Regions from separate parts of the Mesorhizobium sp. M1A.T.Ca.IN.004.03.1.1 genome, predicted to be linked through region 1. Evidence: predicted binding sites of a transcription regulator. Region 1 holds the regulator's gene; each other region holds the start of a gene.
What was found. Region 1 encodes LexA, which represses DNA repair genes until DNA is damaged. Its sites were predicted from a motif close to TGTTCNNNNTGTGTTCNG; they were not measured.
Positions count from the first base shown of each region.

Region 2: a site for LexA is predicted at 5,945-5,962, ahead of dinB (DNA polymerase IV). Genes of this name have one in related genera too.
Region 3: a site for LexA is predicted at 1,270-1,287, ahead of EOD29_RS26305 (carbohydrate kinase family protein). Genes of this name have one in related genera too.
Region 4: a site for LexA is predicted at 3,247-3,264, ahead of EOD29_RS16295 (helicase-related protein). Genes of this name have one in related genera too.

Region 1 is NZ_RZTV01000008.1:20,243-27,473, forward strand. It holds gene trpC (indole-3-glycerol phosphate synthase TrpC) at 1-247, shown strand, start outside; gene moaC (cyclic pyranopterin monophosphate synthase MoaC) at 250-729, shown strand; gene glp (gephyrin-like molybdotransferase Glp) at 731-1,936, shown strand; gene lexA (transcriptional repressor LexA) at 2,053-2,787, shown strand; gene EOD29_RS22565 (ComEC/Rec2 family competence protein) at 2,771-5,233, opposite strand; gene gltX (glutamate--tRNA ligase) at 5,333-6,757, shown strand; gene gltA (citrate synthase) at 6,939-7,231, shown strand, end outside.
Region 2 is NZ_RZTV01000003.1:175,798-183,028, reverse strand. It holds gene EOD29_RS11065 (TadE/TadG family type IV pilus assembly protein) at 1-348, opposite strand, end outside; gene EOD29_RS11060 (TadE/TadG family type IV pilus assembly protein) at 338-778, opposite strand; gene EOD29_RS11055 (pilus assembly protein TadG-related protein) at 783-2,036, opposite strand; gene EOD29_RS11050 (TadE/TadG family type IV pilus assembly protein) at 2,315-3,532, shown strand; gene EOD29_RS11045 (hypothetical protein) at 3,556-3,792, opposite strand; gene EOD29_RS11040 (hypothetical protein) at 3,876-4,115, shown strand; gene EOD29_RS11035 (hypothetical protein) at 4,276-4,560, shown strand; gene EOD29_RS11030 (cupin domain-containing protein) at 5,299-5,679, shown strand; gene dinB (DNA polymerase IV) at 6,036-7,231, shown strand, end outside.
Region 3 is NZ_RZTV01000012.1:114-7,344, forward strand. It holds gene recA (recombinase RecA) at 112-1,212, opposite strand; gene EOD29_RS26305 (carbohydrate kinase family protein) at 1,493-2,431, shown strand; gene EOD29_RS26310 (pseudouridine-5'-phosphate glycosidase) at 2,481-3,398, shown strand; gene EOD29_RS26315 (TfoX/Sxy family protein) at 3,402-3,725, opposite strand; gene EOD29_RS26320 (GFA family protein) at 3,815-4,312, shown strand; gene EOD29_RS26325 (DUF2199 domain-containing protein) at 4,321-4,839, opposite strand; gene sufA (Fe-S cluster assembly scaffold SufA) at 4,840-5,226, opposite strand; gene EOD29_RS26335 (SUF system Fe-S cluster assembly protein) at 5,335-5,727, opposite strand; gene EOD29_RS26340 (cysteine desulfurase) at 5,733-6,974, opposite strand; gene sufD (Fe-S cluster assembly protein SufD) at 7,078-7,231, opposite strand, start outside.
Region 4 is NZ_RZTV01000004.1:476,312-483,542, forward strand. It holds gene phaR (polyhydroxyalkanoate synthesis repressor PhaR) at 1-363, opposite strand, end outside; gene EOD29_RS16285 (acetyl-CoA C-acetyltransferase) at 664-1,851, shown strand; gene EOD29_RS16290 (beta-ketoacyl-ACP reductase) at 1,985-2,707, shown strand; gene EOD29_RS16295 (helicase-related protein) at 3,455-6,874, shown strand; gene EOD29_RS16300 (RNA-binding S4 domain-containing protein) at 6,890-7,231, shown strand, end outside.

The DNA.
Region 1 (7,231 bases):
CATCAACAACCGCGATTTGAGAACCTTCGAAACCAGCCTCGACGTTTCCGAGCGGCTTGCCGCCATGGTCCCGGACGACCGGCTGCTGGTCAGCGAGAGCGGCATCTTCACCCATCAGGACTGCCGGCGGCTGGAAAAGAGCAAGATCGGCACCTTCCTCGTTGGCGAAAGCCTGATGCGGCAGGCCGACGTGGCCGCCGCGACCGCCCTTCTGCTGACGGGCAAGGCGCCGGCCGAGGCCGTTTGAGGATGCCCGCGCTTACGCATCTCGGCGCCAAGGGCGAAGCCAACATGGTCGATGTCGGCGGCAAGGCCGAGACGACGCGCACGGCCATCGCCGAAGGGTATGTCACCATGCAGCCGGAAACGCTGGAGATGATCCTGGCCGGCGACGCCAAGAAAGGCGACGTGCTGGGCACGGCGCGCATCGCCGGCATCATGGCGGCCAAGAAGACGCATGAGCTCATCCCGCTTTGCCATCCCCTCCTTCTCACCAAGGTTGCCGTCGAGATCGAGCCCGACCACGCGCTCCCTGGCCTGAGGGTCAGCGCGCTTGCCAGGGTTACCGGCAAGACCGGGGTGGAAATGGAGGCGCTGACCGCGGCGTCGGTCGCCTGCCTCACCATCTACGACATGGCCAAGGCAGCGGACCGCGCCATGGCGATTTCCGGCATCAGGCTGGTCGAGAAGACCGGCGGCAAGTCGGGCGACTACAAGGCAGGTTCTTAGCATGGCTTTGCTTCCGGTCGCCGAGGCGCTCCAACGCCTGTTGGACGGCGCGACCGCGCTGCCAGGCGAAAGCGTGCCGCTGGCCGAAGCAGCCGGCCGGGTGCTGGCCGACCCGGTGGTGGCTCTGCGCACCCAGCCGCCCTTCAATGCGTCGGCGATGGACGGCTATGCCGTACGGGCCGCCGACGTAGCCTCGGCGCCGGCCCGGCTCTCCGTGATCGGCATGGCGCCCGCCGGGCGTGGCTTCACCGGCTCTGTCGGCAAGGGCGAGGCCGTGCGCATCTTCACCGGCGCGCCGCTCCCCGAAGGCGCCGATACCATCGTTATCCAGGAGAATGTCCGCGATCTCGGCGGCGGCGGCATCGAAGTGACCGAGCCGACCGCGGAGGGACGCAATGTCCGTCGCCGCGGCCTCGACTTCTGCGAGGGCGACCTGCTCCTCGAAAAAGGCCGCCAGCTCGATCCGGCGGCGCTTTCGCTGGCGGCATCGGCCAACCATCCGAGTCTCAACGTGGTGCGGCAGCCGCTGCTCGCCATCATCGCCACCGGCGACGAATTGCTGCCGCCGGGCAGCGCGCTCGGCCCCGACCAGATCATCTCGTCGAATGCCTGTGGCGTCACAGCTACGGCCCAGTCGGTCGGCGCGCGCTCGCTCGACCTCGGCATCGCCGCCGACCGCAAGGACGCGATCGCGGCCCTGGTCAAGAAGGCGGTCAAGGCCGGCGCCGACGTCATCGTCACGCTTGGCGGCGCCTCCGTCGGCGACCACGACTTGATCCATGACGTGCTGACCGGCGAAGGCATGCAGCTCGACTTCTGGAAGATCGCCATGCGTCCCGGCAAGCCGCTGATGTTTGGCCGGCTCGGCGACATTCGCTGCATCGGCCTGCCCGGCAATCCGGTCGCAAGCCTGGTCTGCTCGCAGCTGTTCCTGAAGCCGCTTCTGGCGCGGCTGGGCGGCCGGTCCTGCCGTCAGGAAATCCGCACGGCCCGGTTAGGCGTCGCAATGCACGCCAACGATCTCAGGCAGGACTATGTGCGCGCCGTGGTCCGCGAAGATGCGGGGGGGTTGATCGCAACACCGTTCGGCATCCAGGATTCCTCGATGTTGAGGATGCTCGCCGATGCCAATGGCCTGATCGTGCGCCAACCCTTCGCGCCGACAGCTGAAGCCGGCGAGGAATGCAGCGTTCTGATGTTACGCTGAACAAAACGTCAACACATTCACTAAACTTTAAACGGTTGCGGAACACAACTGGAACAGATAGTGTTTGTTCTGGGTTTGTTTTTCTGATTCTGGTTTCAGAACCCATGGGGGCCGCCATGCTGACGCGCAAACAACATGAACTGCTGATGTTCATCCATGAACGGCTCAAGGAGAGCGGCATTCCGCCGTCTTTCGATGAGATGAAGGAAGCGCTCGACCTTGCCTCGAAATCGGGCATCCACCGCCTGATCACGGCGCTGGAGGAGCGCGGTTTCATTCGCCGGCTGCCGAACCGGGCGCGTGCCCTTGAAGTGCTGCGCCTACCTGACTCGATCGCGCCCGGCCTAAATGCGGCGAAGAAATTCTCGCCGAGCGTCATCCAGGGCGGCCAAGGCAATCTCGGCCGCCAGATCAAACCCGCGGCGCCCGCCCGCACGCCGACGCCCAGCAATGACGACGACGCCGGTTCAGCCGTCTCCATCCCGGTGATGGGTCGCATTGCCGCCGGCGTGCCGATCGACGCCATCCAGCACCAGACGCATTCGATCACAGTGCCGCCGGACATGATCGCGGGCGGCGAGCACTACGCGCTCGAGGTCAAAGGCGACTCGATGATCGAGGCCGGCATCTTCGACGGCGACACGGTCATCATCCGCAACGCCAGCACTGCGAGCCCCGGGGAGATCGTCGTGGCGCTGGTCGACGACGAGGAGGCCACGCTGAAGCGCTTCCGCCGCAAGGGCGCCTCCATCGCGCTCGAGGCTGCCAATCCGGCCTATGAGACGCGCATCTTCGGTCCCGATCGCGTCAAGGTTCAGGGCAAGCTCGTCGGGCTCATCCGCCGCTACTGAGGGGCTGCGGCTTGGCTTCCGGCTTCTCGGGCTTCTTGTAAGGCGCCAACCCCCTCGCCTCACGCGAGTAGCGCCGCTGTTCGTGCCAAGGGCGGTACGGTTTTTCGACGGCGTATTGAATGGTTGCTCGCGCCGTCGCCGATTGCGGATCGAAGAAGACGGCGGCACTGCCGTCGCGCGCGAGCTGCCGCTTGGTGACAACGAGGACACGCGGATCGCGGCAGGGATTGTAGGCCGTGGCGTCGTTGATGACGATGAGGTCTGCGAAGTCGCAGGCAGGCCGGGCAGCTTCGCGGTTCTCGGCGAGCGCGACGATCGCGCCTGATGGATGCCGGCCAATGCAGAGATCGCCCGTGCAGTAAAAGGGCGATCCAGGCGGCAGGTCGACCGGATCGGCCAAGTCCAGCGTGCCCTTGGCGAATGTCTCCGGCGGCACGATCGTTTCGGCCTTGAGCGCACGTTTCCAGTTATCGGTGGTGAACTCGTTGGAGCGGGCGCGATTGATGGCGAGTTCGCCGCCGCCGATCGGCATCGCCACCAGATGCGCGTCCTCCGAGATCAGCAGGTCCGGCGTGCGCACCTGCGGGATGATCATGACGGCCGCGGCAGCGAAAGGAATTGCGGCCAGCCTGAGCCACGTAGTCGCCATCGTGGCGATGACGAGCGCGATCGTCGCCAGCAGCACCGAATGGATCGAGATCAGGCCCACGGCATCGACCGGCGACCACTCCGAAATCCAAGCTGAGATCGCGATCATCGCCGCCAGGCCCTTGCCCATCAAATAGAGGAAGGGCCCGTCGAAGCCGAACGGCATCATGACCGCGCTGGCGACGGCGAGAAACATCACGATCGTGACGATCGGCATGATCGCGAGATTGGCCAGCAGGCTAAGCGGCGAGACGCGCTGGAAATGCCAGATGGCAAACAGCGCCGTGGCACTTCCGGCAATGATCGACGTCATCGCGGCACCACCTACTCCGACTGCCAGTTTGTGCGACATGAACCGCAGGAACGAACGCTTTGCCGGCGGCGCTCTCACCTTGCCGGCGCGGTAGTCGGACCAGCCGGCATAGGCGCCGACAAGGGCGGCGGTTGCCGCGAACGACATCTGAAAGCTCGGGCCAACCACTTCATGCGGCGACACCAGGATGACAGCGATGGCCGAGATCGCCAAGTTGCGCATCGTCAGCGCGGCGCGGTCGAAAAGCACGGCGATCAGCATGACGGCCAGCATGATGAAGCTTCGCTCGGCGGCGACCACCACGCCGGAGATGACGAGATAGGCGGCGATCGACATAAGCGCGATTGTCGCGGCATATTTCTTCACCGGCCGGCGTGACGAAAAATCCGGGAACAGCGCAAAGGCGCCGCGCAGCAGAAGCATGACCGTGCCGGCGACCAGCGCCATGTGCAGACCCGAAATCGAGATGATGTGATAGATGCCGGTCCGCCGCATCGCCTCGTTGATGTCCTCCGGAATGCCGGCGCGCACGCCGACGATCAGTGCGGCGGCAATTTCGCCTTCGGGTCTGCCGACGGTGCTTCTGATGTGGTCGGCAATATTTTCGCGCGCGTTCTCGATGGCCGAGGCGATGCTCGTCTGGCCGATCGGGTCGGTTGGCGGAATGAGTTTCGGGTCGCCGAGGAAAAATCCGCTGCCGCCGATGCCGGAAAAATAGCTGTCGAAGGAAAAATCATAACTTTCCGGACGGACCGGCCCTGTCGGCGGCAGGAGCCGCGCGTAACCCGTCACCAGCGATCCGGCCTTCATGCCGGCCGGGATCCTGCGTGCCGAGACCCTGACGCGATCCGGTGCGTAGCGCAGCTTTGGATGCGCGGTCGAGACGAGATCGATGGTCAGCCTGACGCGGCCATTGGCCATTTCCTCGGCGATGACGACGCGGCCTGTCAGCCGCGTCTGGATTTCGGAGCCGAGCATCGGTGTAGCGGCGCGCCAGGTCTCGACCTTCGCGGCGACGAAGCCCAGCGCGCAAAACAGCGCCGCCATAAAGACCAGGTGTGTCTTCAGCCAGGGACGCGAAACCGCCGCGCATAGAGCCATCAGCGCCACCGCCGCCAGCGGTCTGTAAAGATCCGGCTCGGCGCTCAAGGAATAATAGAGTATCACGCCGGCGGCCAGGAACACCGGCACCAGCAGGAAGCCGATGCCGCGGTCGAGCTCGGTTGAGGCTGCCTCGGCCACACCCCGGCGAAACACGGAAAACGAGGCACGGCGGAACCGCCTGCGGATAAAGTCGATGGCCGCCGGCGGAGGAGCTTGTAGCGAAGCATCGCCGTCCGGCGGCAAAATCTCGGTGGCCGGACGCGGTACGGGAACCAAAACCGGTACTGCCTCGGCAGGCACGGTGTCGGCAAACAGCAGGCGCTCGCTCACGCCAGCCGCCGTCTCCTCGCCCTCCTCCGCACCCCGGCCACGTCCAGCCATCGGGTCTGCCCCTTGCGCCCCAGACCTCCTATGCTACATGAACGCCCACCGCGCGAAAGTCCGCGCAATCATGCCCGCTGAGCTTCTTCCGAGAGTTCCATGTCCGACAAGGTCGTCACCCGCTTTGCCCCCTCGCCCACCGGCTATTTGCACATCGGCGGGGCGCGCACGGCGCTGTTCAACTGGCTCTACGCCAGGCACACCGGCGGCACGATGCTGCTGCGCATCGAGGACACCGACCGCGAGCGCTCCACCGAAGCGGCGACGGCCGCTATCCTGGACGGGCTGACCTGGCTCGGCCTCTCATGGGACGGCGAGGCCGTGTCGCAGTTCGAGCGCGCGCCGCGCCACCGTGAGGTGGCAGAGGAGCTCGTACGGCTGGGCAAGGCTTATTACAGCTATGAAACGCCTGCCGAGCTGGAGGCGATGCGCGAGGCGGCGCGGGCCAAGGGGCTGCCGCCGCGCTACAATGGCCAGTGGCGCGACCGCGGGCCCTCCGAGGCGCCTCCCGGCGTCAAGGGCGCCATCCGCATCAAGGCGCCGACCGAAGGAGAGACCGTCGTGCACGACCGCGTGCAGGGCGAGGTGCGATTCCCGAACAAGGACCTCGACGACTTCATCATCCTGCGCTCGGACGGCAACCCGACCTACATGCATGCCGTCGTCGTCGACGATCACGATATGGGCGTCACCCACATCATCCGCGGCGACGATCACCTGACCAACGCCGCGCGCCAGACCGTAATCTACAACGCCATGGGCTGGACCGTGCCGTCGATGTCGCACATCCCGCTGATCCATGGTGCCGACGGCGCCAAGCTGTCGAAGCGCCACGGCGCGCTCGGCGTCGAGGCTTATCGCGCCATGGGCTATCTGCCGGAGGCCCTGCTCAACTATCTGGCCAGGCTCGGCTGGAGCCACGGCGACGACGAGGTGATGTCGATCAAGGATATGATCTCCTGGTTCGACATCGGCGACGTCAACAAGGGCGCCGCCCGGTTCGACTTCGCCAAGCTCGAGGCGCTGAACGGCGTCCATATGCGCAAGATGGACGACAAGGCGCTATTTGATATTCTCGTAGCCACCCTGCCCTATCTCGAGGGTGGCCCGGCGCTTGCGGCCAAGCTCGACGACAGGCGCCAGGCACAGCTGCTTGCTGCCATGCCGGGCCTCAAGGAGCGGGCAAAGACCTTGGTCGAGCTCGTCGATGGAGCCGGCTTCCTGTTCGCCGAGCGGCCCTTGCAGCTCGACGAAAGGGCTGCGGGGTTGCTTGGCAGCGACGCCCGCGCCATTTTGCGCGGTACCCATGCCGCGCTCGCCGCGATCTCCAGCGAATGGAGCGCCGCGACCGCGGAAGCCGCTATTCGCGATTTTGCGCAGGCAGGCGGCCATAAGCTCGGCGCCGTGGCTCAACCGCTGAGAGCTGCGCTCACCGGCCGCAGCACCTCGCCCGGCGTGTTCGATGTGCTCGCTGTGCTCGGCCGTGAGGAGAGCCTGGCGCGGGTTGCGGATCAAATCGATTAGGAGCGAACTGGCCCAAGAAGATTGGCATTGAAAGGTGTGTTTCGCAGTGCAACATTAGGCCTTGGCCCAATCTGGCACGCACCTCCTAAAATGCGGTGGCAAGTTCGCGCATTCCGGTGATTTCGACGTGTCGTTTGCAGGAATTGCCTTGCCGGCATGAGAAAACATAAAGGAGTTTGCAATGAGCGAAGCTGCGACAAAACTGGAATCGGGCGGCAAGGCGCGCGAGTCGACCGCAAGGCTCGAGCTCGCCGGCAAGACGCATGAATTCAAGGTGCGAAGCGGCTCGACCGGGCCCGACGTGATCGACATCGGCGCGCTGTACAGCACCACCGGGGCCTTCACCTACGATCCCGGTTTCACCTCGACGGCAAGCTGCGAGTCGGCGATCACCTTCATCGACGGCGACGCCGGCATCCTGCTGCATCGCGGCTACCCGATCGACCAGCTCGCCGAGCACGGCGACTTCCTCGA
Region 2 (7,231 bases), on a different contig from region 1:
GGGAAAGTTGATGACGAAGGCATAGCTGGCGCTGACATGCGCCATCTTGAAGCCGCCGCTCGGCGGGTCGGTGGTGATCGTAACTGTCACGTTCTGCAAGCCGAGCGCCTGTAGTTTCTGCGTCGCGATCGCCTGGATCTGAGCCTGGGTCATCGTCCTGTCAAGCTGCAGCGAGCGCGCCGAGGCCTCGAGCGCATAGCGCACGCTGGACTCGTTGTTCATCGACCAGCCGAAGGCGAAGATGCCGAACAGAAGCATGATCAGGAAAGGCACGATCAGCGCGAACTCGATCGCGGCGCCGCCAGAGGCGTTGCTGGCAAACAGCCTGGTTTTTTGCTTAGCGGACACGGACCACCTGCTGATGGCTGAGCGCGCTATTGCCCGGGAAGACGCCGAAGGTGAACGGCGGAACCCAGGTGCCCGACGCCTGGATCTGGACATAGATGGAAGGTACTTTCGATCCCGCACAGGTGGTCGACGACGTGACCACGGTCGTTCCGCATTTGTAGGTGCGTGTCACCGTGATCGCCGCATCGGAGGGTTTCTTCTCCCAACTCGCAAGAGCGGCGGCCTGAACGGCGGTGTCGTCTCCCCCGCCGGCCAGCAGCAGATTCGCCGCCGTCTTCACACCCGCCCGCATCGCCATCGAGCTGGTGACATAGGACCAGCCATCGGCGATTCCGAACAGCGCGACGCACAGCACCGGCAACACCAGCGCGAATTCCACCGCGGCCGCGCCGGAGCGATTCTTGCGGAAGCGGATCGCTGCCGGCGCCACGCGGCTACTCGACAATCGCAACAGACGGGGCGGCGGGGATGTCTTGCAGCCCAAGGCTCGAGCAGTTCTGGTTGATTGTGGAATTGCCCGACCACTGGATGGTGTCGGCCACAACCTGGGTGCAGCCGTTCGCGCCCGAGAAATTGCCGAGATAATTGACCTGCTGCTTGGGGAAATAGATTGCCCCGGTCAGCGAAGAAGTCGCCGTGCCGTTGAAGGTGCTCTGTGCGGCGTTGCCCGTCCTGTCGCCATAAAACAGCACGCCGGAATAGGTCCCCGAGGTCGGCGCGCTGAGCGTCACCGTGGCGTTGCCGTTCATGCTTATGGTGTTGCTGCCCGTCATATAGATGGTTACGCCGTTGGTGCAGGGTGCAGCGCAGGTGATGACCGCGCCGGCGTTGATCTTCAAATTGCCCTGGACAACGTAAGTGCCGGAAGAAAGCGCGACATTGCCGTTGAGGTTCATACCATTGCAGTAGGTACCGGGCTGGATTGTTTGCGTTGACTTGCCGCTGTTGACATTCTGGCAAGAGCCGCTGGTCGAGGGCGCCGGCAGGCTGGAGAACGGATCGGACGCGGGCAAGGCCTGGGTTATCGGCGACTTGCAGGTCGTGGTCACCGGGTTGTTCAGCGAAACGCCGCCGACCGAGATCAGGCAGTCGGCCTGAAGCCCTGCCGACCCCTGGACCTTGATGGCGTCCGCGGCGCTCGAATTCGACATGACCGAGCAGCCGGTCAGCTTGACGCTGGTGCTGCCGGAGAAAAGCGCCGCCTGCGAGGCCGACTTATTTAGCGCCAGCACGCAGGCCTTGGAAGCATCGGTAATGAGCGCCACCGCCCTCGCCTGCTCCGGCACCTTGGTCTGCGTGAAGATCGAGGTGAACATCCGGTCGAGGTTCTGGTTGAGGATGACCTCGACTGCCTTCTTGGCCGTGTTCGGCCCCGAGGTGGGCGGCGTGTGGACGGTGATGGTGCCATTGCCGAGGCCGTTGTCGGTCGCCGACTGGGTCGCGGCCGCCGTGATCGTCGCAGTGTCCGATCCCTGGATCTTTTCCAGCGCGCCGGCATAGGCGGCGGCGTCCGCCGTCGCCTGCAGCTTCAGGCTCGAATAGTACCAGTAGGACGTCTCGACGCCGAGCCCTGCCCCGCCGACGACGATCGGCAGGGTGAGCGCGAAGATCGTCGCAACATTGCCGCTCTCGCCGCGCCGCAGGCGGCGGGAGACGAACTGTCTGAAAATCCGACCGAATGTGTTCATGGCCGCGCGCCCAAGCTATCCCAGCCACCACGTTCAACACCCGGCGATAAACGAATGGCTAATTTTTTTCCTCGACTTGCGATTTTCAGACCCTTGCATGCATATTTACCGCCCTGCGCGGCCACGACTCAGACTTAGGTCCCACTCTATATAGGACGTTAGGTCAAGCTGCGGATAAATCAGCGATTTTAGCTTTTGCTGCATTTTATCTTTTTCGGAAATCGGTCGTAGAGACGGCTGGAGTAGTGTCTCTGCCGTTTCCGGCGAGGGGTGCTGCCATGATCAGACGGTTCTGGGCTTCGACGCGCGGCAATTTCGCGCTGGCGACCGCAATCGCCATGGTGCCGCTGATGCTTGTCGTGGCCGGCGCCGTCGATGTGGCCGGCACGAGCGACGACGCGGCGCAACTGCAGAACTCGCTGGACGCAGCCGGGCTGGCGGTGGGCACGAAATACCAACCGACCATGTCGGCCGGCGATGTGCGCCAGCTCGGCCTGACTTTCTTCTCAGCCAATCTGAGCGTCGCCGATGCCGGCGAATATTCGGGCAGCGTCGGGGCCTTCCAGGCAGCGGCCAGCGGCGATCCGAGCGGCTACACCATCGCCCTGTCGTCGAGCATCAGCCGTGCGGCTTTCATCAGCGGCGCGCCGGCCTGGCAGGCGACCCGCTCCGCCTCCGTCGAGGTCAAACCCGGGGCGCAAGCGTGCGTTCTGGCGCTCGATCCGCATGTCGGCTCCGCCGTCAACCTGCAGGGCTCGACCAATGTCGCGATGAACGGCTGCGTGATCGCCGCAAACTCGGACGCGGCCGACGCCATCGACCGCGGCGGCTCGGCCCTGCTCAGCGCGGCATGCGTCTCGACGGTCGGCTCGACCTCGGGGATAACGCCGCCCAACGCAACACTCTCGTGCGACGCACCGCTCGAAAACCAGTACGCATCGTTCGACCCGTTGGCCAATGTCACCCCGCCCGCTTACGGCATGTGCCAATCGATGCCGAACGGCAAGACGGTCACGCTTTCGCCCGGCACCTATTGCGACAAGACCTGGTCAGGAAAGATCACGCTTAATCCGGGCGTCTACATCCTGCGCAATGTCACCATAAAGCCCGGCGGCAACGGCAGCCTCACCGGCCAGGGCGTGACGATCTTCCTGATGGAAGGCTCGCAGCTCTACATCAATGCCAATGAGCAGGTGAACCTCTCGCCGCCGGCCAGCGGCGCCTATGCAGGCATCACCATCTTCCAGGCCAAGGGCAACACCTCGGCGCTGACGATCAACGGCGGATCCGGCTCGGTGGTCAGCGGCTTCATCTATGCCCCCGACGCGGCGATCTCCTATGCCGGGAATTCAGACATGAACGCGCAGGGCAATTGCCTGCGGCTGGTCGGCAATACCGTAGGCATGACCGGAAACTCGGCGGTGAAATCGGACTGCGCGGCCGAGCTCGGCAATCGCGAGATGTATGCCGGCAGGATGATCACCCTGGTGAAATAGCGCCGCTCTTCTTCAAGGGGAAATCAGTACTCGCCGACGATATCGGCGCCCGGCTGTTCGTCGAACAACACCGCGCAGCCGCGCTGCAGCGCCACCTGGCTCAACGCGTTCGCCGCCGCTTCGTCGGACGAGACGAAGTCCCCGGTCAAGACGCGCAGTTCCTCGACGGCTTTCGACATTGAAACAAGGCGCCCAGCCGCGCCATCGCTGGCGCAGGCGTCGACGACGCAGAGAAGATCGATCAGTTCGAAGCTGTCCATGGCGGCCTCCGCCCACAGGATCCCTTCGCGGAAGACAACGGCGTGGCTGGCGGCCGGGTTCCGCTCGAGTGGTGCATCATGATTTGGCGACAGCCTGGGCGGCCCGCGCCGAGATCGAGCGAAGCGGCAGGCACGGCTTAAAAGCACGTCGCGCACGCCTGTGGTTGTTTTGGATCGACCGGCAAAAGCGCGGCGAACAGGTTCGCGAATCTCGGCAGACTGCGGGATTGTGGGAGTTGCCCGCCACATCGCAGGAAATGGCGGGCAACTCCACTTTCAAACCGCCGATGAAGGGACGTTACTCGACGGTTGTGCCACAATGAGTTGTGGGCCTACTTGTTTCCAGAAATCGCCCATTCGGACCTCTGCGCTCAAAGGTGCGGCCTCAGGTCCCGCCTGACAAGGGACCGTGGCCCGAAAGCAGGAACATTCCAGCTTTGGCGCCGTTGCCACGACATCCCAATCGGCAGAGGAGAGGAAACCATGGCCGACAGACCTACAGTTGTAAACACCAGTGGCGGGGGCGGCGCCGGCACAGCAGTGGCCATCGTTCTTGCCATCATCGCGATCGTGGCCCTGCTGTTCTTTACCGGCATCATCAATGTCGGTGGCCGCACCGGCGGTGGCGGATCGACGGATGTCAACGTGAAGCTCGATGCGCCGAAGGTCGAGGCGCCCAAGGTGGAGACGCCTGCGGCACCGTCGACGACGCCGGCACCCGCACCGGCCGCACCGGCTCCGGCCCCGGCTCCGGCCAACGGCGGCTGATCCGCCTGACGCAACCGGCAGGCCGGCTGCGCGTTTATCGAATGGCTACTCCAGCTTCGGCCCGCGCATTCCTCTGGAAGGCGCGGGCCCTTTTTCTCTCGGGCCCTCTTTTCTTGGGCAGGTCCGCTCAGTCATCCAAATCCATCGGCCGATGGCCCGGCCTTTGATGCCAGACGACCTGGCGGAAATCCGTCAGCTCGACGACTTGATCGCAGGTCGGACAGATATAGTTGTCGCAGCACTGGCGAAGCGCCGGCGGAGTGCGGCGCCCTGCCCCGACCGGCGGACGGGTTTCCGTTTTCCCTACCTGATGAAGCATGATTCCTCCCAGTTTTTCTGATTTTTCGAGTATCGCCTTCCATCCGGCTTGGCCTCGCCTATGGCGGTTTCGATCGGCGCGGTGAGCGCGCGCCCGCGAGCGGAAATGAATATGGACTATCGCGGACGGGGCCTGGCTTTGCCGCCGCACTATTGGCGAAATTCACTTGCCGAGGGTTCACAGGATTCTCCCCAAGGAGCGAGAAACGGGGTGGCCCCTCAACCACCGTCGTGCCAGGCGCAAGGAACAGCAAAACACCGGCAGAGCGTGCTTGCAATAGGGCCTGCGCGGCAAAATCGATTTCGCGCCACGCCCGGCAATTACATTAGCAATCATTCATCGAAAGTCGTATCAATCCAGCAGCGGTCGCCGACGATCGCGCGTCAGGCCCCGCTAATCCTTGGAAATGGGAGGATGCCATGGCCGAAGCTGCAATGAAGGTCACCAAGCTCGAATCCAAGTCGCATAACAATCCCGACGAGGTTCGCTCGCCCGCCAAGACCCGCGTCGAAGTGGTCCGGCTGCCGGGCTACACGCTCGGGCGGCTCAACATGGAGCCGGGCTGGAAATGGTCCGAATGCGTGAAGCCGGTGGTCAAGACCGACAGCTGCCAGGTCTCGCATGTCGGCTATGTCGTGTCCGGAACGATCACCATACGCATGGACGACGGGACGCAGAAGACCTTCGAGGCCGGCACCTCCTATACGATCCCGCCCGGGCATGACGCCTGGGTGGAAGGCAATGAGCCGTTCCAATGCATCGAGGTGCTCAGCGCCGAGCAATACGCCAAACCGGCCTAGCGGCGGCTGTCGGCGAAGGGACGGCCAGAAGAGGGGCGGTGCTCCGGCTCGGCCGCACTTCGTCATCCTGGTCTTCGGCGTCGCTCGGCTCCTGACTTCGTCCTGGCATGACGCAGTTTTGGGCCGCGATCCTTCCCGCCCCTCCCTGGTCTCGCGGTCAACCGGTCAAAGGGGAGCACACCGGCGCAACCGGTCAAAGCCCTTGGTTGTGACGGGTTGCAGATGTTCTCATCCCCAGCTGGCCGGCTTGACAGGAAACTCCTTTTGTTCTCTTTATGTTCACACGCATTACCGCTTACAACAGTTGCTGCTAATGCTGCGATGCCGCAAAGCGGATGAATGGAGCCGGGAGCGCGATGGCCGCCACGAACGCCGCTTCGGCCGCTACGATCCTGCATGCCGATCTCGACGCCTTCTACGCCTCGGTCGAGCAACTGCTCGACCCGTCGCTGCGCGGCAAGCCGATCGCAGTCGGCGGCGGCGTAGTGCTTGCCGCTTCCTATGAGGCGAAGATTTTTGGCGTGCGCGGCGGCATGCCCGGCCGCAGGGCGCGCGAGCTCTGTCCGCAGCTCATCTTCGTCGGCGGCCGCTTCGGCGAATACCAGCGTCTCGGCGACGCCGCGATCAAGGTGCTCGACGATTTCACGCCGCTGGTCGAGCGCATCTCGATCGACGAGGCTTTCGCCGATGTCGCCGGCTGCACGCATCTGTTCGGACCGCCGGACGAAATTGCGCGAACCATCCGCCGCCGCGTGAAGAGCGAGCTCGGCCTGCCGATCTCGATCGGGGTGGCACGGACGAAGCATCTCGCCAAGATCGCATCGCAGGTGGCCAAGCCCGACGGGCTGGTGGTGGTCGAGCCTGGCACCGAGCTTTCCTTCCTGCACGATTTGCCGGTGTCGCTGATGTGGGGCGTCGGTCCGGCAACCAAAGCCAGGCTCGCCGAGATCGGCGTCGAGACGATCGGGCAATTGGCGCGCACGCATAGCGGCGCGCTGGAGCGGCTGATCGGCCATGCCGCCGGCCAGAAGCTCGCGGCCCTTGCCTGGAACCGCGACCCGCGCCGGCTGGAGACGCATCGCCGCGCCCATTCCGCCGGCGCGCAGTCGGCGCTGGGCCGCAAACCGGCGCTGCCGCGCGTCTTCGTGCCGACGCTCCTGCATCTCGCCGATCGCGTCGCCAGCCGCCTGCGCGCCAAGGACCGGCCCGGCCGCACGGTGACGGTGCGCGTGCGCTTTGCCGACAGGCGCGCGGTCACGCGCTCGGTGACGCTGGAGCAGCCGATCCAGGCGACGACCATGCTCGCTGACGTCGCGGAAGAGCTGGTCAGAGGCGTGCTCGCCGCTCACCCGGGCGAACGGGAAATCTCGCTGCTGGCGATCTCGGTCTCGCATCTGGAAGAGCATGCCGAGCTGCAGCTCGAACTGCCGCTCGGCCTGGCGGACGAGAAGCTGAAGCCCGGCAGCCGCAAAGGCCTCGCCCGCTTCGGCGCCGACCGCGCCATAGACAAGATCCGCCGGCGCTTCGGCAAGCAGGCCGTCGGCTACGGCAC
Region 3 (7,231 bases), on a different contig from region 1:
TGAATCAACGCCAAACCGCGTTGAGAATCCTGAATGTAGATTGGACCTAGGGAACTCGATTACATCAGCTTTAGATAATGGATCCGGATTATGGCCGAACTCCGGCAGTGCCTACATCGCGCCAGCCTCGTCCTCGAAGCTGTCGTCACCACCGCCTTCGGAGCCGCCGTTCTCGAGGAATTTTTCGGCGATCAGCCCGGCATTCTGCCTCAGCGCCAGCTCGATCTCGCGCGCCGTGTCCGGATTGTCGCGCAGGAAAAGCTTGGCGTTCTCACGGCCCTGACCGAGACGCTGCGAATTGTAGGAGAACCAGGCGCCCGACTTCTCGACCACGCCGGCCTTGACCCCGAGATCGACGAGCTCGCCGGTCTTCGACACGCCCTCGCCATACATGATGTCGAACTCGACCACCTTGAAGGGCGGAGCCAGCTTGTTCTTCACCACCTTGACGCGGGTCTGGTTGCCGACCACTTCGTCGCGATCCTTGACCGAGCCGATGCGGCGGATGTCGAGGCGCACCGAGGCATAGAATTTCAGCGCGTTGCCTCCGGTCGTGGTTTCCGGCGAGCCGAACATGACGCCGATCTTCATACGGATCTGGTTGATGAAGATGACCATGGTGTTGGAGCGCGAGATCGATGCGGTCAGCTTGCGCAGCGCCTGGCTCATCAGACGGGCCTGCAGGCCGGGCAGCGCATCGCCCATCTCGCCCTCGATTTCGGCGCGCGGCGTCAGTGCCGCCACCGAATCGACCACCAGAACGTCGATGGCGCCGGAGCGCACCAGCGTGTCGCAGATCTCCAGCGCCTGCTCACCCGTGTCGGGCTGCGAGATCAGGAGGTTTTCGAGGTCTACGCCGAGCTTGCGGGCATAGACCGGATCGAGCGCGTGCTCGGCATCGACGAAGGCGCAGATACCGCCCTTCTTCTGGGCTTCCGCAACCGTGTGCAGCGCCAGCGTCGTCTTGCCCGAGCTTTCCGGCCCGTAGATTTCGATGATGCGGCCGCGCGGCAACCCGCCGACGCCGAGCGCGATGTCGAGCCCGAGCGATCCCGTCGGCACGGTTTCGATCTCGACCACCTGCTCATTGGCGCCGAGCCGCATGATCGAGCCCTTGCCGAAAGCGCGCTCGATTTGCGACAGCGCCGCATCCAGAGCCTTTGATTTGTCCACTGCCTTATCCTCTACAAGCCGCAAAGTATTCTGAGCCATGATACATCACCCCTTGGTCGTCAATGAAGGCCGGACAATCCGTGATCCCTGCCAGTTTGTACCTTTTTTGTTCTCATCTGGCAAGAGGCAGCAAATGGCTGGAAAACAAATAATATCTGGATTTGTTCTATTTTTGTCTCACTAGAGATGGCGTGAGCCAGTGCTGCTGATCCAAGCGAGATCTCGTTATCCGGGCGGCCCGAATCGAGACCCGATTGCGGGGCGATGCGCGGAAACCTAGTGTGCCCACGCAAACAATCAACGAGGTCACCCCCGCGGCATGCCGACATCCCCAAATATCCTGGCGCTGGGCGGCGCCCATATCGACCGGCGCGGCCAGGTCTCGGGCCCTTACGTGCCCGCCGCATCCAATCCCGGCATCATGCGCGAGGATGTCGGCGGCGGCGTCTTCAACGCGCTGCGCAGCATTGTGAAGCGCGGCGTCTCGGCCTCGCTGCTTTCGGTGCGCGGCGGCGATGCGGCGGGTGAGACCGTCGCATCGGCGATCGACGAGGCCGGCATCGCCGACCTTTCGGCGGTGTTCCTCGACCGCACGACGCCGAGCTACACTGCGCTGATCGACAGCGAGGGGGAGCTGATCGTCGGCTTTGCCGATATGGGCCTTTACGACCTCGCCTTCCCCAAGCAGATCCGCCGCGCCAAGGTGCGCGAGGCGATCGCCGAGGCAGACGCGATCCTCTGCGACGCGAACCTGCCAACGGCGGCCCTCGAGCGTCTGGTTGCGCAAGCCGGCGACAGGCCGATTTTCGCCATCGCCATCTCGCCGGCCAAGGTGGTGCGGCTAGCGCCGCTGCTCGGCAATCTTTCGCTGCTGTTCATGAACCGCCGAGAGGCGGCGGCGCTGGCTGGTGCGGATATTTCCGGCCGCGATCTTGTCGGGGAACTCAGGCGGCTGAGCTTGACGGCAGGCGTGATCACGGCCGGCAGTGCTCCGGTGCTCGGCTTCGACCAATCGGGCGTCTTCGCCATCGACCCACCCGCCCCGCGACGAGTTGCCGACGTAACCGGCGCCGGCGACGCCCTGACCGGAGCAACGGTTGCCGCGCTGCTGCGCGGGCTGCCTTTGCGGAAGGCACTGCGCGAAGGTGTTGCCGCGGCGATGCTCGCCATCGAGAGCGCCGAGGCGGTACCGTCTTTCACCGCCGGCAGTTTTGGCCAGGCGCTTGCCCTTGTGCCCGAGGCACGGGTGGTGGCATAGGGCCACAAACTATCTTGCCGGAGTGTTTTCTCCGGAGTGGAGAACGGACATGACGCCCGAAACCGCCCGCCCCTTCATCGACATTCATCCGCCAGTGGCGGAGGCGCTTGCCGCCGGGCGGCCTGTGGTGGCGCTGGAAAGCACCATCATTACCCACGGTATGCCATACCCCGACAATGGCGCGATGGCCGCCAAGGTCGAGCAGATCATCGCCGAGAGCGGCGCCGTGCCGGCGACGATCGCCGTGGTCGATGGAGGCATCAAGATTGGCCTTTCCGATGGCGAGCGCGAATCGCTTGCCATGACCGGCGACGCCATGAAGCTGTCGCGTGCCGATATCGGCTTTGCCGTCGCCCAAAAGCGCACCGGCGGCACCACCGTGGCCGCCACCATGATCGCCGCGCACATGGCCGGCATAAAGGTCTTCGCCACCGGCGGCATCGGCGGCGTCCACAAGGGCGCCGAAAAGAGTTTTGACATCTCGGCCGATCTCGACGAGTTGGCGCGCACGCCGGTCATCGTCGTGTCGGCCGGCGCCAAGGCGATCCTCGACATCGAAAAGACGCTGGAAGTGCTGGAGACGCGCGGCGTGCCGGTCATCGGCCATGGCTGCGAGACCATGCCGGCGTTCTGGTCCAGGCAATCGCCCTTCCGCGCGCCGCTGACGTTGCATGCGCCTGAAGATATCGCGCATTTCTACCGCACGCGGCAGGCGCTGGGCTTGGGCGGCGGCATACTGGTCGCCAACCCGGTGCCGCAGAACGACGAGATCCCGGCAGCCGAGATGGACGGCTACATCCAGGCCGCGCAGAAGGCGGCCGAAGCGCAGAACATCACCGGCAAAGCCGTGACGCCGTTCCTCCTGTCGAAGATTTTGGAGCTCACCGGCGGCCGCAGCCTCAAGACCAACATCGCGCTGGTCGAGAACAATGCGCGGCTGGCGGCGGAGATCGCGAAGGCGCTATAGGCCTTATCTGCCCGCGCGCCGCCCCGCCTCATAAGCGCGCCGCGCCCAGATCGCCATTTCGTCGGGATCTTCGAAGGCACTGTCGGGAACGCTCCAATAAGGCATCGCCACCTCCTTGCCGTGCCGCGAGCCGGTATAGGTCCATTGGCTACAGCCGGCGGCCTCGAATTCGGGGATCGTCTCCTCGTCGGCCTTCAGCATCAGTTCGCCGCGCACGACCACCGCGACGATGACGCCGTCGCAATAGATGCCCTTGCCGCCGAACAGTTTTCGGATGCTGATCGGCCCCAGGCTCTCGAACAATTCTTCGAGGCGGTCATTGTCCATGCCGCAATCATCTCATCCGGCATGGGCCTTGTCATCGCAGCAACCAACAGCATGCTGACAGGTTGAGACATGAAATGGAGTTTCGCGCCATGCCTGTCCTGCTCAAAGGCTCCTGCCGCTGCGGCGCCGTCCGCTTCGAGGTGGAAAGTCACACGCCCGTGCCGTTCATGCTCTGCTACTGCTCGATCTGCCGCAAGCAGCAGGGCGGCGGCGGTTTTGCCATCAATCTCGGCGCCGACAACGAAACGCTCAAGGTCACCGGCAAGCCCAATCTCGGCGTCTACCGCGCTGAGATCGAGGACGACGAGCATCCGCACTGCGAGGTCTCGACCGGCGAGCGCAATTTCTGCAAGACATGCGGCGCCGCGCTCTGGCTCTACGACCCGACTTGGCCGGACCTCGTCCATCCCTTCGCATCGGCGATCGACAGCGACCTGCCGAAGCCGCCGGAAAAGGTGCACCTGATGCTGAAATACAAGGCGAGTTGGGTCGAGCCGGCGATCGGCGAGAACGACAAGGTGTTCGAGGTCTATCCCGAAGAATCGATCGCCGACTGGCACAAGCGCACCGGCTTGTGGATGGACTAAGCCTGAATCTAAGAGCGATGGGTTAGCGCAACCCAGCGCTCGATCTGCCTCACATCTACCCCTTCGCGCTGCGCGGCGACCAAGGGGCGGTCTGCATCATGCAGAAAAACCCTGGGACGCAGATTGCCGGGCTGAAACACAACATTGGCATGCAGGCGCATCGAGCTCGGATACTCAGGAATGTCGTGCATCAAATACCCGAAGCAGAGCTCGTCCTCATATTGGCCGCTATCATACATGGCTCGATAGACATTCCAGCTTCTTTCCGAGACCGACATCCAAACACCGAAACAGAACTCTTCGGACAACTGAGGTACCGGCAAGGGCAGCAGGCAACGAATGAAGCGGTCTGTTTGCCCCGTGGCGTAACTCACCACGCAAAAATCGTCGTTCTTGCGGAAAGTCGACCGAGCTACCTCGTCAAGCGCGTCTGGATTCCCCGGTGCGCCAAAGGCTATATCGGTGGGAAGTCCGGTGAACTCCTGGTCACAGCAGGCACATCGCCAGCGATATGCCTCGGCGCTCACCTAAGCAGCGCTTGAAGCGCGCACCTCCGCCAGCGCCTTGAGATCGGCCGGCTTCAGCTCGACGGATTCGCCGCAGCCGCAGGCCGAGCTCTGGTTCGGGTTCCTGAAGGTGAAGCCGGTTCGCAGCGTCGTCTGCTCGAAATCCATCTCGGTTCCGAGCAGGAAAAGCGCCGCTTCCGGCGCGACATAGACGTGCGCGCCGTCGCGCTCGATATGATCGTCCTTGGGGTTCGGCTCGGTGACCAGATCGACCGTGTATTCCATCCCGGCGCAGCCGCCCTTCTTGATGCCAAGACGGATCCCATGCGCGTTGTCGCGCGTAGCGACGATCTCACGCACGCGGTCCGCGGCCTTGACGGTCATCGTGATGACGGCGAAGCGTCCCATGTCATTCTCCACGTTCGCGCGGGTTCAAGGCCCGCGGAATGAGTCTGCCTTTAAGATGGTGAAGTTTCACCTTTGCTGCAAGCCAGCCAACCTTAGTAGGGACGCTGGCTAGTACCACCCGACCGCGACCTGCGCCTCTTCCGACATTCGGTCGGGTGTCCACGGCGGGTCGAACACCATGTTGACCTCGACGCCAGAAATTCCCTCCACGGCGCCGACGGCGTTCTCGACCCAGCCCGGCATCTCGCCGGCCACCGGGCAGCCCGGCGCGGTCAGCGTCATGTCGATCTTGACCGTCCGGTCGTCCTCGATGTCGATCCTGTAGACGAGGCCGAGCTCGTAGATGTCCGCCGGGATTTCCGGATCGTAGACCGTCTTCAGCGCCGAGACGATATCGTCGGTCAGCCTCGCCAGCTCGTCGGCGGGGATCGCCGAGGCTGAGACGAGCCCGTTACCGGCCGTTTCCGGCGCGGTCTCTGCGGTGGTGGTCACATCGTCCATCATCGTCATCCGAAGAACTTTCGCGCCTTTTCCAGCGCATCGGCCAAAGCGTCGACTTCGGCCCTGGTGTTATACATGCCGAACGATGCCCTGCATGTGGAGGTCACGCCGAAGCGTTTCAACAGCGGCTGGGCGCAATGCGTGCCGGCGCGGACCGCGACGCCTTGCCTGTCGATAAGCATCGACACGTCATGGGCGTGGATGCCCTGCAATTCGAACGAGATGATGGCGCCCTTGCCGGGCGCGTCGCCGAAGATGCGCAGCGAATTGATGGCGCGCAGCCGCTCGTGCGCGTAATTCTTGAGGTCCGCCTCATGCGCCGCGATGCGCTCGCGGCCGACCTTTTCCATATATTCGAGCGCGGCGCCCAGCCCGATCGCCTGCACGATCGGCGGCGTGCCGGCCTCGAAACGGTGCGGCGGCTCGTTGTAGGTGACGATGTCTTCCGTCACCTCCTCGATCATTTCGCCGCCACCCATGAAGGGCCGCATCGCTTCCAGCATGTACTTCTTGCCGAAGAGCACGCCGATGCCGGACGGACCGTAAACCTTGTGGCCGGTGAAGACGAAGAAGTCGCAATCGAGGTCCTGCACGTCGATCGGCATATGCACGGCGCTCTGGCTGCCGTCGACGAGCACGGGAATGCCACGCGAATGCGCGATGCGCACGATCTCCTTGATCGGCGTCACCGTGCCCAGCGCGTTCGACATATGGGTGATGGCGACGAGTTTTGTGCGGTTCGTCAGCCGCTTCTCGAATTCCTCGATATGGAAGGCGCCGAGATCGTCGACCGGCACCCAGACAAGCTTCGCGCCCTGCCGCTCGCGGATGAAATGCCAGGGCACGATGTTGGAGTGGTGCTCCATGATCGAGAGCACGATCTCGTCGCCCTCGCCGATCCTCGGCATGCCGTAGCCATAGGCGACCGTGTTGATCGCCGAGGTGGTGTTGGAGGTGAAGACGACGTTGTCGGTGCTCGGCGCATTGAGGAAGCGGCGTACCGTCTCGCGTGCTTTCTCATAAGCATCGGTCGCGGCATTCGACAGAAAATGCAGGCCGCGATGGACATTGGCGTAGTCCTGGGAATAGGCGTGCTGGATCGTGTCGAGCACCACCTGCGGCTTCTGCGCCGAGGCGCCGTTGTCGAGATAGACCAGCGGCCTACCGTAGACCTGCCGCGACAGGATCGGGAAGTCGCGGCGGATCGCCTCGACGTCGTAGGGAGCGGTTTCGATCTTCTGGTCCATCACAAGGTCTTTCGAGGCTTCGCCTCACTCCGTCCAGCACCCCTCATCCGTCTTGGCGCTCCGCGCCAATTCACCTTCTCCCAAGTAGGAGAAGGTGAAAGCGCTATCCGTGCGTCGAAAACCAGGCGTCGAGCCGCGCTTCGAGCGCATCGACTAGCTCCTCGTCGTCCAGTTCCTCGATCACTTCGGCGACGAAAGCCTTCACCAGAAGGCCGCGAGCCGCTTTCTCGTCAATGCCGCGCGCCATCAAATAGAAC
Region 4 (7,231 bases), on a different contig from region 1:
GCCGAAGGCGCCCTTCAGCTGCTCGCGGAAACGCTCCTGCTCCTTGGAGAAGGCGATCATCGACTGTTCGAGGAAGCTCGGCACGATCATCTGCATCTGGTCGCCGTAGAAGGAGATCAGCTGGCGCAGAAACGGGATCGGCAGCATGTTCTGCCCGTCCTTGTTCTCCAGCTCGAAGATGATCTGGGTCAGCACCGGATGCGTGATGTCGTCGCCGGTCTTGGCGTCCTGCACGGTGAATTCTTCGCCCTTCTTGACCATCTCGGCCAGATCTTCGAGCGTCACATAGGTGCTGGTGCCGGTGTTGTAGAGCCGGCGGTTGGCGTACTTCTTGATGACGATCGGGTCGTCTTTTGCGGCCATCCGTATCCTCCCCAGGATACCGGCGCGTTCACAGTAAGCGGCCGGTAACGATTGCGCCATTTGTCGAGGATATGCGCAAAAGCGTCACAATTCCAAGCGGTTTGTGCAGTGCGGCATCAATTAATGCCGAAAGGGCGGGCCAAATTGTGCTGCAGCGCGATGGCCACGCCGTCACGATAAGCGCTCGACTTGCTTGCCGCGCATGGCGGCCATGCCGATTTCCGGTTTGACTCAGGTGCTTGAACGGGCAAGAAAGTCTCCAAGGATAGCCTAACGACACCTCGAAGCCTGGAGAAGAAAATGTCCGCTTCCAATTCAATCGTCGTCGCCAGCGCAGCCCGCACAGCAGTCGGCTCCTTCAACGGCAGTTTCGCCGCCACGCCCGCGCACGAGCTCGGCGCGGTCGTCATCAAGGAATTGCTCGCGCGTGCCAAGGTCGACCCGGCGGAGGTGGACGAAGTCATCCTCGGTCAGGTGCTGACCGCCGCTCAGGGCCAGAACCCGGCCCGCCAGGCTTCCATCAATGCCGGTCTGCCCAAGGAGACGACTGCTTGGGGCCTCAACCAGGTTTGCGGCTCGGGCTTGAGGGCCATTGCGCTCGGCATGCAGCAGATCGCCACCGGCGACGCCAAGGTGATCGTCGCCGGCGGCCAGGAATCGATGTCGCTGTCGCCGCACGCCCAGCACCTGCGCGCCGGCGTCAAGATGGGCGACTACAAGATGATCGATACCATGATCAAGGACGGCCTATGGGATGCCTTCAACGGCTACCATATGGGCAACACCGCCGAGAACGTCGCTCGTCAGTTCCAGATCACCCGCGAAGTCCAGGACGAGTTCGCGCTGGCCTCGCAAAACAAGGCCGAGGCGGCGCAGAAGGCCGGTAAGTTCAAGGACGAGATCGTCGCCGTCACCATCAAGGGCAAGAAGGGCGACACCATCGTCGACCAGGACGAATATATCCGCCACGGCGCTACGCTGGATGCCATGACCAAGCTGAAGCCGGCCTTCGACAAGGACGGCACCGTCACCGCCGCCAATGCTTCGGGCATCAATGACGGAGCCGCCGGCGCGCTGCTGATGAGCGAGGCCGAGGCTGCCAGGCGCGGCATCACCCCACTGGTCCGCATCGCCTCCTGGGCGACCGCCGGCGTCGATCCGGCGATCATGGGCACCGGCCCGATCCCGGCCTCGAAGCGGGCGCTGGAGAAGGCCGGCTGGTCGGCCAAGGACCTCGATCTCGTCGAGGCCAACGAGGCCTTCGCCGCGCAGGCCTGCGCCGTCAACAAGGGCATGGGCTGGGATCCCTCGATCGTCAACGTCAATGGCGGCGCCATCGCCATCGGCCATCCGATCGGCGCCTCGGGCGCCCGCGTGTTCAACACGCTGGTCTACGAGATGCGCCGCCGCGGCGCAAAGAAGGGCCTCGCGACGCTTTGCATCGGCGGCGGCATGGGCGTTGCGATGTGTGTGGAAGCCTTGAACTGAGCGAATGGCGAACTGAGCGAATAGCGAATGGGGAGTAGCGAATAGGGGGAAATGGCGTTGCACGACGGGCTATCGATCCCTACTCGCTATTCGCCACTCCCTATTCGCTCTTCCGACCAAAGGGAGGAAATGCATGAGCAAGGTAGCAATCGTCACGGGCGGATCGCGCGGCATCGGTGCGGCGATATCGGTGGCCCTGAAGAATGCCGGCTATTCGGTCGCCGCGAACTATGCCGGCAATGACGAGGCGGCCCAGAAATTCAAGGCCGAGACCGGCATCCCCGTCTACAAATGGTCGGTCGCCGATTATGACGCTTGCGCCGCCGGCATCGCCCAAGTCGAGGCTGATCTCGGTCCGGTCTCGGTGCTGGTCAACAATGCCGGCATCACCCGCGACACCATGTTCCACAAGATGACCCGCGAGCAGTGGAAGGAGGTCATCGACACCAACCTTTCCGGCGTCTTCAACATGACGCATCCGCTATGGAACGGCATGCGCGATAGGAAGTTCGGCCGCGTCATCACCATCTCCTCGATCAACGGCCAGAAAGGCCAGATGGGCCAGGTCAATTATTCGGCCTCGAAAGCCGGCGATATCGGCTTTACCAAGGCGCTTGCCCAGGAAGGCGCCCGCGCCGGCATCACCGTCAACGTTGTTTGCCCCGGCTACATCGCCACCGACATGGTCATGGCCGTGCCGGAAAAAGTGCGGGAATCGATCATCGCTCAGATCCCGGTCGGCCGTCTCGGCGAGCCGGAGGAGATTGCGCGCTGCGTTGTCTTCCTCGCCTCCGAAGACGCAGGCTTCATCACCGGCTCGACCATAAGCGCCAATGGCGGCCAGTATTTCGCCTGAGATCTTGTTCGGCTGAACTCTTCTGACACCGATGGCAGGCGGCCCGCCGCAAACGGGCCGCCTGTTTTTGTCTGCGCTCCGGCAGCACCGGGTGGGCATGCCTCAATTTGGCACGCAAAAGTTAACGGCCTCCCCGCGCCCTGTGGGAAACCCGGTTCACAAGCTGTGGATTTTCGGTGCACAAGCTTTGGACAACACCATATCTAGAGGTGAACAAAACAGGAAGCTTTGCAGATCGCTGATTCGTCGCCGATTCGTTCCGGCTTTGGCCGAAAAGTTAACACGCCACGCCGCAAATAGCGCGAACAAGATTAACGCCGGTTAGGAAAGATCAACCATTTCACAATGTTGGCGGCCGCGCTCGAGTCCGTCGCAGTCGCTCCCCCGCAAAGGTTAACGACGCTCCGGAACCAGCGCGAGCTAAGCACGAAACGGGCCAATTCACAGATTCAGCATCTGGTGAGACTCATGGCCAAAAAATCCATATGTAGCCGTGAACAAAACCTGAATCAGAGTGAGTCAGTGATTCGTCGCCGATTCGTTCCAGACTCGTTCCAACGGTTAATCGACCGCGGATTTTGACCTTGCCTGTCGTCGCGCCATCTCTTGATGGGAACATTCCGCTTTCCCTTGATGGGAACATTCCGCTTTCGCTTCGCGTCTGAAATCCCTATGTGTGCCCTGTCACACGCGACGGAACCGCCGCGTCCCCGACAACAAGCGGCAGAAAGCCTCATTTCCGAGCCGATGAATATCCAGCCGAAACCCTCCCAGCCGCTGATCCTTTCCGGCCGCGACGTGACGGCCGTGCTCGGCCCCACCAACACCGGCAAGACCCATCTCGCCATCGAGCGCATGGTGGCGCACGACACCGGCATCATCGGTCTGCCGCTGAGGCTCCTTGCCCGCGAGGTCTATACACGCGTCTGCGAGAAGGTCGGCGCCAGCAAGGTGGCGCTGGTCACCGGCGAAGAGAAGATCGTGCCGGCGAGCGCGAGATATTCCGTCTGCACCGTGGAGGCGATGCCGCGAGAGACCGATGCCGCCTTCGTCGCCATCGACGAGGTGCAGCTCGCCGGCGACCTCGAACGCGGCCACATCTTCACCGACCGCATCCTGCATCTGCGCGGCCGCCAGGAGACGCTGCTTCTGGGCTCCGCCACCATGCACGGCATCCTGCAACGCCTGCTGAAGGGCGTCTCGGTGGTGACGCGGCCGCGGCTGTCGCATCTTGCCTATGCCGGCTCGAAGAAGCTCACCCGCCTGCCGCGGCGCACGGCGATCGTCGCCTTCTCCGCCGACGAGGTCTATGGCATCGCCGAATTGATCCGCCGCCAGCAGGGCGGTGCTGCCGTCGTTCTCGGCGCGCTCAGTCCCCGCACCCGCAATGCCCAGGTGGAGATCTTCCAGTCGGGCGACGTCGACTATCTCGTCGCCACCGACGCCATCGGCATGGGCCTGAACCTCGACCTCGAGCACGTTGCCTTCGCCCAGAACCGCAAGTTCGACGGTTACCAATACCGCAACCTGACCGCCGCCGAGCTAGGCCAGATCGCGGGGCGTGCCGGCCGACACCTGCGCGACGGCACCTTCGGCGTCACCGGCCAGGTCGATCCGTTCGACGAGGATCTGGTCAAGAAGATCGAGGGGCACGATTTCGACCCGGTGAAGGTGCTGCAGTGGCGCACCGCCGATTTCGATTTTGCCAGCCTCGATGCCCTGAAACGCTCGATCGAGACCAACGCGCCGGTCGAAGGGCTGACCCGGGCATTGCCGGCGGTCGACGCCCAGGCGCTGGAACATTTGTCGCGCGACGCGGACATCAGGACGCTAGCCACCGGCAGGGAGCGCGTGGCGCTGCTGTGGGAGGCCTGCGCGCTGCCGGACTACCGCAAGATCGCGCCCGCCCAGCATGCCGACCTCATCGCCTCGATCTACATGGACCTTGCACGCCATGGCCATGTCGATGAGAATTACATGGCCGAGCAGGTGCGGCGGGCCGACACCACGGATGGTGATATCGACACGCTGTCGCACCGGATCGCCCAGATCCGCACCTGGACCTTCGTCTCCAACCGACCGGGCTGGCTGGCCGATCAGCTACACTGGCAGGAAAAGACGCGCGAAATCGAAGACAGATTGTCGGATGCGCTGCATGAGCGGTTGACGAAACGCTTCGTAGACCGCAGGACTTCCGTCCTCATGCGGCGCCTTAGAGAAAATACCATGCCTGAAGCTGAAATCAGCCCAACCGGAACCGTGCTCGTCGAAGGCCATCACGTCGGCGAGCTGCAGGGATTCCGCTTCACCGCCGACCAGAGCGCCGGCGGCGAGGACGCCAAGGCGGTGCGCACCGCTGCCCAGAAGGCGCTCGCGGCTGAGTTCGAGGCGCGCGCCGAGCGCTTCGCCGCCTGCGCCAACGGCGATCTGGCATTGGGCTCGGACGGTGTCCTGCGCTGGATCGGCGCGCCGATCGGCACCCTGGTTGCCGGCGACGAGGCCTTGAAGCCGCGCCTTGTGCTGCTTGCCGACGAGCAGCTCACCGGCCCTGCCCGCGACAAGGTCGCGGCGCGCGCCGAGCGTTTCGTCAATTTCCAGATCGAGTCGCTCTTGAAGCCGCTGGTCGATTTGAAGAATGCCGAGCAGCTCACCGGCATCGCGCGCGGCATCGCCTTCCAGCTCATCGAGCATTTCGGTCTCATCAACCGCCGCGACATCGCCGAGGAAATGAAGTCGCTCGACCAGGAAGGCCGCGCGGCGCTGCGGCGTCTTGGCGTCCGCTTCGGTGCCTACCACGTCTTCGTGCCGGCGCTGATCAAGCCGGCGCCTGCCGGGCTGGTGACGCTGCTCTGGGCGCTTAAGAGCGACGGCAAGGACAAGCCAGGCTTCGGCGACGTGGTGCATGCGCTGGCATCGGGCCGCACCTCGGTGGTGATCGATCCTGCTTTCGACAAGACGTTCTACAAGCTCGCCGGCTATCGCAATCTCGGCCGCCGCGCCGTACGCGTCGATATCCTAGAGCGGCTGGCCGATCTCATTCGCCCCGCGACCAACTGGAAGCCCGGTCTCGGCCAGCGACCGGACGGCGCCTATGACGGCCACGCCTTCATGGTGACGCCGCCCATGATGTCGATCCTCGGCGCCACCGCCGACGACATGGAAGAGATCCTCAAAGGCCTTGGCTATCGCGCCGAACCGAAGCCGGCGGCGGAGGTGAAGGCCAAGCTCGACGCGCTGGACAATGCCGCCCGCGAGGCCGCGGCTGCGAAGCTTGCGGCGGAAGAGGCTGCGCGTGCTGCACAGGCGGCAGAGGCGCACGCCGTGGCAACAGACACGGTTGTAGAGGCAACGATCGAGGGATCCGAGCCGGCTGCCGCTGAAGTTCCTGCCGACGCCATCGCGGAAGCCGCGACGGAGCCTGACGCGAAAGACCCGGCGGAAGCGTCGGCTGCGGTCGCGGAAGAGACTCCGCCTGTGGAGGCCGCCGCAGCGGTGGACGCGGCAGCAGTGCTTGGGTCGGCTGAAAGCGCCGACGCCTCCCCTTCCGCCTCGATGGCGGAGGTCATTGCGCGAAGCGACGCGGGTGGGGGTCACGGCGCCAACGATGCAGGCGGCACCAACACCGGCGACGCCGGCGCTCCCCACGAGGGCGAAAGTGGTGAAGGCGCGGAGCCCTCCGCCGAGCCGGAAGAGCAGAAGCCGATCCTGCTGTGGCGGCAGGCGCGCTTCGACCATTCGCGCCCGCGCCACCGCCATGACAATCGCCGCGACAATCGTCCGCGCAACGGCCAGGCGGCAGGCGATGGCCAGGCGGCTGCCACGGGTGGCCAGGCCGGCGATCGGCCAGCCCGTGAGGGCCGCCGCGACCAGCGCGACGGGGCCGGCAAGCCGCGCTTCGACCGCTCGAAGTTCAAGCCGAGACCGGAACGCGAAGGCGGCGAACGGCGCGAAGGCAGGCCTCAGGGCGAGCGTGCCGATCGCCACGAGGGGGGCCGCCGCGAGGGCCGGCCGGACTGGAAAGGCAACAGGCAGGACGGCAAGGGCAATGCCGCAGGCGGCAGCAAGCCGACCTTCCAGAGCAAGCCGCGCGAGGAGCGTCCGCAGCGCTTCGATCCGGATTCACCCTTTGCCAAGCTCGCCGCCTTGCGCGACCAGCTGAAGAAATAGCCTCGGCCGGTCGCGATGGTTGGAGAAGGCCGCCAGCGCATCGACAAATGGTTGTTCTTCTCGCGTGCGGTGAAATCCCGGTCGTTGGCGGCTAAGCTCGTCATTGCCGGGCGCGTCCGCATCAATCGCGACAAAGCAGCGCAGGCCTCCGATCTGGTCAAGGCCGGCGATGTTCTGACCATCACGCTCGACCGCCGAATCCTTGTCTGGAAGGTGCTTGGGCCTGGCGCCCGGCGTGGTTCTGCCGACGAGGCGCGGCTGCTTTACGAGGATATGTCGCCGCCGCCGACGCCCAAGGGCGAGGCGGTTCCTGACGCCATTCCGGCGCTGCGCGAGGCCGGCACCGGCCGTCCGACC